Regions from separate parts of the Variovorax sp. GW531-E2 genome, predicted to be linked through region 2. Evidence: predicted binding sites of a transcription regulator. Region 2 holds the regulator's gene; the other holds the start of a gene.

Region 1 (3,342 bases), on a different contig from region 2:
CACGCGGGTCCAGTCGTTGCCCAGGCCGCCGGCGAACTTCGACAGCAGTGCGTTTTCCTTGATCGACTCGTAGATGCCGTCCAGGTCGTCGGGCACGGTGGTCAGGTAGCAGCTGGACAGCTGCGAGCGCAGCGTGCCGGCGTTGAACAGGGTGGGCGTGCTCGACATGAAGTCGAACGACGACAGCACTTCGTAGAACTCGATGGCGCGGGCTTCGCGGTCGATTTCGTTCAGCGACAGGCCCATGGCCACGCGCATGAAGAACGCCTGCGGCAGTTCGATGCGGGTCTTGCGCACGTGCAGGAAGTAGCGGTCGTACAGCGTCTGCAGGCCCAGGTAGTCGAACTGGTTGTCGCGCTCGGCCTTCAGGGCGGCGCCCAGGCGGGGCAGGTCGTACTGCAGCAGCTTCTCGTCGAGTAGCTCGTTTTCGACGCCCTTCTTGATGAACTGCGGGAAGTAGTCGGCGTAGGCGGTGGCGCGCTCGACCGGCATCACTTCGCGGCCGATGATTTCCTTGAAGATCGTGTGCAGCAGCAGGCGCGCGGTGGCGAAGGTGTAGTCGGGGTCCTTCTCGATCAGCGTGCGGGCGGCCAGGATGGAGGCCTTGTAGACCTCGTCCAGCGGCACGCCGTCGTACAGGTTGCGCATCGTCTCGGCGACGATGGGGGCGGCGGTGATGCTGTCGCCCAGGCCCTGGCAGGCCGATTCGATCAGGCCCTTGAGCTCGTTCAGGTCCAGCGCCACGCGCTCGCCGTTGTCGAGCACGTGCAGCGCCGGCGCGGCGGGCACGTCCTGCTCGCCTTGCTTCGAGCGTTCCTGGGTGCGGCGTTCGCGGTACAGCACGTAGGCGCGCGCGATTTCATGGTGGCCGCCGCGCATCAGGCCGAGCTCGACCTGGTCCTGCACGTCTTCGATGTGGAAGGTGCCGCCGCCCGGACGCGAGCGGACCATGGCGCGGATCACGCCTTGCGTCAGCGTGTCGACGGTCTCGCGCACGCTGGCGGAAGCCGCGCCCTGGGTGCCGTGCACCGCCAGGAAGGCCTTCATCATGGCGATGGCGATCTTGTTCGGCTCGAAGGGAACGACGGCGCCGTTGCGGCGGATGATCTGGTAGTGCGCGAGGTTCTGACCGGTGGGCGAGCCCGCAGTGTCTTGTTGCTGCTGCGGCGTCGCGGGGACGGCGCGGGGGGTCGACGGGGTGTTCAGTGCAGTTTGCATTCGCTTCCTCTCGGTTGTGCAATTCTTGTTGGTTGGCAAGGCCTCGCGGGCCTTGCGTCGGCGTTGTTGCCGAACGGGAAGACACTATATCTAGGGTGTCTGTGCCCTACAAGCCACTACAGGTAGTGTTTTCCTATGGACGCAACCCATACAGGAATTGCGCCGCACTCAGCGCATCGCCAGCGATGCCGCGTGAATACTGGCCCATGGTGGCGCAACCCGCACGGGGCGCGGCTTGCAAGGCGATTTGGGCCTGCAGCCCGCATGGTTGCTACGTCGCGTGCCTGCGCTTGCGAGATTGCTGCGCTGCGAGAGCGGCGCATCGCGGGCCACGGAGCGATTGAAAAAATTAGCGCGCGACCACCTGCTCGGGAAACATCTGTGGATTCCAGCCGAGCTGTTCGCGCAGCAGGCGCCAGTCGAAACCGGCGCCGGGGTCCTGCTTGCGACCGGGCGCGATGTGCTCGTGGCCGGCGATGTGGGCGATGGCGTAGTGCTGCGCGAGCGCGGCGCACAGGCTGGCCAGCGTCTCGTACTGCGCCTCCTCGAAGCGTTCGCCCTCGAGGCCTTCGAGCTCGATGCCGACGGAGTCGTCGTTGCAGTTGGTGCGTCCGCGCCACGACGACACGCCGGCATGCCAGGCGCGGTCCTCGCAGCTCACGAACTGCCAGAGCTCGCCGTTGCGTCGCACATAGAAATGCGAGGACACCTCGAGCCCGCGGATCGACTGGAAGTACGGGTGCGCGTCCCAGTCGAGCCGGTTGGTGAAGAGCTGCTGCACGGCGTCGCCGCCGTATTCGCCCGGTGGCAGGCTGATGGAATGCAGCACGATCAGGTCGGTCTGCGCGCCGACAGGGCGCGGGCCGAAGTTGGGCGAGGGCAGGGCCTTGGCGAAGCGGTACCAGCCGGCGCGCCAAAGTCTGTCGTCGCCGGCCGGTGTCGTGGCGAGGTCGTCAGTCGTCGGCATGCGCGGTGGCACCGTCGTCGCCGTTGGGCGTGGAGATGCCCAGGCGCGCGATGCGGTAGCGGATCTGGCGCAGGCTCATGCCCAGCCGCGCGGCGGCGGCCGTGCGGTTGAAGCCGCTTTCGTGCAGCGCGCGCACGAGGATCTCGCGCTCCTGCTGGTCGAGCCAGGCTTGCAGGTCGGAGGGCAGCGGCGGCGGCGCGGGCTTGGGCTCGACCGCCGGCGCGGCGGCCGCAGCCACCGCAACGGCGGCTGGCGCTTCGGCGGATTCGCTGCGCGGCGCGGCCGGCATCGGCGTCATCGCGCCCATCAGGTCGATGTGCAGCTCGTCGCCGTCGTTCAGCGCCACGGCGCGGTGCAGCAGGTTCTCGAGCTCGCGCACGTTGCCGTCGAGTGGGTGCTGGGCCAGGCGCTGCAGCACCGCGTCGGACAGGCGCGGCACGGGCAGGCCGCCGTCCTGCGCGATGCGCGCGAGCAGCGCGGTGCACAGCGCAGGCAGGTCTTCGCGGCGCTCGCGCAGCGCGGGCACGGCGATCTCGATCACGTTGAGCCGGTAGAACAGGTCCTGCCGGAAGCGGCCGGCCAGCACCTCGGCGTGCAGGTCTTTATGGGTGGCGCTCACGATGCGCACGTCGACCGCGTCTTCCTGCGTCGAGCCGATGGCGCGCACGCTGCGTTCCTGGATGGCGCGCAGCAGCTTCGACTGCATGGCCAGCGGCAGGTCGCCGATTTCGTCGAGGAACAGCGTGCCGTCGCGCGCCGCCTGGAAGTAGCCGTCGCGGTCCTGCGAGGAGCCGGTGTACGAGCCCTTCTTGGCGCCGAAGAACTCGGCCTCGAGCAGGTTCTCGGGGATCGCGCCGCAGTTCACCGCGACGAAGGGGCCTTCGCTGCGCTGGCTGCAGCCGTGCACGGCGCGCGCGACCAGCTCCTTGCCGGTGCCCGATTCGCCGCGCACCAGCACCGGCGCCATGCCGCGCGCCACCTTGGCGATGCGCGACTTCACGAGGCGCATCGGGTCGGAGTCGCCGACCAGCCGGTCGAGCGCGGTGGCGCCGCTGCGCGTCACGGCCAGCACATCGGGACGCTCGCCGCCCTGGCCGGCGGCCTGCGGCGGCGCCTTCTGCGGCACGACCACCGCCGCGCGGTTGGCCTGCACGGCC
Region 2 (3,342 bases):
AGGTGGCTGGCGATGTCGAGCCCGCTGCCGATCAGCTTGGGCGCCAGGTACACCAGCAGCTCGTCCACGCAGCCCTCGCGCAGCAGCGAGCCGTTGAGCTTGTGGCCCGATTCGACGTGCAGCTCGTTGACGCCGCGCGCCGCGAGGTCCCGGAGCATCGCGGGCAGGTCGACCTTGCCGTGCAGGTTGGGCAGGCAGGTGATGGTGGCGCCGCGGGCTTCGAGTGCGGCCGCCTTTTCTTCGTTGTGCCGGCTGGCGGCGTAGATCCAGACGGCGCGGCCAGCTATGAAAATGTGAGCGTCGGGCGAGGTCTGGAGATGGCTGTCGACCACCACGAGGTGGGGCTGGCGCGGCGTGTCGACCAGGCGCACGTCCAGCCGCGGGTTGTCTTCGAGCAGCGTGCCGACGCCGGTCAGCACGGCACCGGTGCGGGCCCGCCAGGCGTGGCCGTCGGCGCGCGCGGCCTCGCCGGTGATCCACTGGCTCACGCCGTTGTGCAGGCCGGTGCGGCCGTCGATCGAGGCGGCGATCTTCATTCGAACCCAGGGCTGCTGGCGGATCATGCGGCTGAAGAAGCCGATGTTGAGCTCGCGGGATTCGTCGGCGCCCGGGCCGACTTCGACCTCGACGCCCGCCGCACGCAGGCGCTCGAAGCCCTGTCCCGCCACGAGCGGGTTCGGGTCGGCGAGCGAGGCCACGACGCGGCGCACGCCGGCGGCGATCAGTGCGTCGCAGCAGGGGCCGGTGCGGCCGTGGTGCGAGCAGGGTTCGAGCGTGACGTAGGCGGTGGCGCCCGCAGTCGAATGGCCTTGGGCTTGCGCGTCGCGCAGCGCCATCACCTCGGCATGCGGGCCGCCGGCTTGTTGGGTGTGGCCCTGGCCGATCACGCGGCCGTCGGCGTCGCACAGCACGCAGCCGACGCGCGGGTTCGGGTCGGTCAGGCGGATCGCGGAGGCGGCCAGCCGCAGAGCGGTCGCGATGTGTTCGGAAGAGGGCATGGGTACGGAGCGAAAAAGGCTGCGCGGGTCGGCGCGCCGCTCAGATATCGCGCAGCAGCTGCCGGAACTCGTCCACGTCCTCGAAGCTGCGGTACACCGAGGCAAAGCGCACGTAGGCGACCTTGTCGAGTTTCTTGAGTTCGCGCATGACGAGCTCGCCGACTTTCGTCGAATCGATTTCGCGCAGGCCGCTGGCCAGGAGTTTCTGTTCGATGCGCAGCAGGGCGTTGTCGATCTGCTCGATGCTCACGGGGCGCTTGCGCAGCGCCAGCATCATCGAGGCGCGCACCTTGGTCGAGTCGAAGTCGGCGCGGCTGCCGTCCTTCTTGACCACGACGGGGAAGTTGACGTCGGGGCGCTCATACGTGGTGAAGCGTTTGTCGCAGGCGCTGCACTGGCGGCGCCTGCGGACGAAGTCGGCGTCTTCCGAAACGCGGGTCTCGACGACCTGCGTTTCGAGATGACCGCAAAAAGGGCATTTCATGCGGCCAGTGCTTCTCTTCTTCTGATTACGAAATCAACGGTAGACAGGGAAGCGGCTCGTCAAGGCGTGGACCTTGGCGCGCACCGCGTCGATGTTCGCCGCGTCGCGCGGGTTCTCGAGCACGTCGGCCACCAGGTTCGCCGTGATGCGGGCCTCTTCGTCCTTGAAGCCGCGGGTGGTCATGGCGGGGGTGCCGATGCGCACGCCGCTGGTGACCATCGGCTTTTCCGGGTCGTTGGGGATCGCGTTCTTGTTGATCGTCATGTGGGCGGCGCCCAGCACGGCTTCGGCTTCCTTGCCCGTGATGCCCTTCGAACGCAGGTCGACCAGCATGACGTGGCTTTCGGTGCGTCCGCTCACGATGCGCAGGCCGCGCGAGGTGAGGGTGTCGGCCACGATCTGGGCGTTCTTGACCACCTGTTGCTGGTAGGCCTTGAACTCGGGCGTCAGGGCTTCCTTGAACGCGACGGCCTTGGCGGCGATCACGTGCATCAGCGGGCCGCCTTGCAGGCCGGGGAAGATGGCGCTGTTGATCGCCTTCTCGTGCTGCGACTTCATCAAAATGATGCCGCCGCGCGGGCCGCGCAGGCTCTTGTGCGTGGTCGAGGTGACGATGTCGGCGTGCGGCACCGGGTTGGGGTACACGCCCGCGGCCACGAGGCCGGCGTAGTGGGCGATGTCGACCATGAAGATCGCACCGACGTCCTTGGCGACCTTGGCGAAACGCTCGAAGTCGATGTGCAGAGAGTAGGCCGAGGCGCCCGCGATGATCAGCTTGGGCATGTGCTCATGCGCCTTGCGCTCCATCGCGTCGTAGTCGATGGCTTCGTTGGCGTCCAGGCCGTAGCTCACCACGTTGAACCACTTGCCGCTCATGTTGAGAGGCATGCCGTGGGTCAGGTGGCCGCCTTCGGCCAGGCTCATGCCCATGATGGTGTCGCCGGGCTTCAGGAAGGCGAGCATCACGGCTTCGTTGGCCGAGGCGCCGCAGTGCGGCTGCACGTTCGCGGCGTCGGCACCGAAGATCTGCTTGACGCGGTCGATGGCCAGTTGCTCGGCCACGTCGACGTGCTCGCAGCCGCCGTAGTAGCGCTTGCCCGGGTAGCCTTCGGCGTATTTATTAGTGAGCTGCGAGCCCTGGGCGGCCATGACGGCCGGCGAGGCGTAGTTCTCGCTGGCGATCAGCTCGATGTGATGTTCCTGGCGCGCGTTTTCGGCTTGAATGGCGGCCCAGATTTCGGGATCGGTCTGTTCGACCAGGATATTGCGTTGGTACATGGCAGTCCTTTGAAGACGAGGTCCTTGTTCAACCAAACAAGGGCTGCCCAGGCGAACGGCTGAACGCCTGTTGTGGCCAGGCGGCACGCTTCCCAGTGGTATTCCACGTCAGCGCGTGGCACCTTTTTCAGGGTGCTGCGCCTATCGCCAGTCGCGTACAGGCCGAGTGTAGCGCAGGCCCGCACGCATCCGGGCCGGGAGGGCCGGCAAGGCCTCAGGAAACTGCGGAGAGCAGGGCGACCTTGGCCGGCTCGCTGCCGGTGGCGGGCTCTTCACCCGCGGGCTTGGCCGGTGCCACGACCGGGATCGGCTGTGCGCGCGCCGTGGTCGGCGGTGGCACGACCATCGTCGAGGGCGCGCGGCCGGCGGCGACCTGGCGCAGGCGCTCGTGCTCGGCCAGCACCTTGGCGGCATAGCCGCCGTCGTCGTCGAGGTTGGCGGCGCCCACGTAGTAGCGCAGGCCGCCTTCGAGCGAGCCGGCGCGGGCGATGCATTCCTGCAGCACCTTCACGCCGACGCGCATGTTGGTCACGGGGTCGAAGGCGGTGAGCGTGCCGCCCGCGCTTTCGTACTTGTCGCCGT

The links. Region 2 encodes NrdR, which represses ribonucleotide reductase genes. Its sites were predicted from a motif close to CACNANATNTNGTG; they were not measured.
Region 1: AC07XP_RS09005 (ribonucleoside-diphosphate reductase subunit alpha) is a predicted target of NrdR. The motif match lies at 1,301-1,314, and genes of this name have one in related genera.

Annotation. Positions count from the first base shown of each region.
Region 1 is NZ_JBWKXQ010000010.1:17,085-20,426, forward strand. It holds gene AC07XP_RS09005 (ribonucleoside-diphosphate reductase subunit alpha) at 1-1,218, opposite strand, end outside; gene ampD (1,6-anhydro-N-acetylmuramyl-L-alanine amidase AmpD) at 1,568-2,185, opposite strand; gene AC07XP_RS09015 (sigma-54-dependent transcriptional regulator) at 2,172-3,342, opposite strand, start outside.
Region 2 is NZ_JBWKXQ010000088.1:6,121-9,462, forward strand. It holds gene ribD (bifunctional diaminohydroxyphosphoribosylaminopyrimidine deaminase/5-amino-6-(5-phosphoribosylamino)uracil reductase RibD) at 1-998, opposite strand, end outside; gene nrdR (transcriptional regulator NrdR) at 1,039-1,482, opposite strand; gene glyA (serine hydroxymethyltransferase) at 1,516-2,760, opposite strand; ZMP/ZTP riboswitch at 2,799-2,925, opposite strand; gene AC07XP_RS30465 (lytic transglycosylase domain-containing protein) at 2,975-3,342, opposite strand, start outside.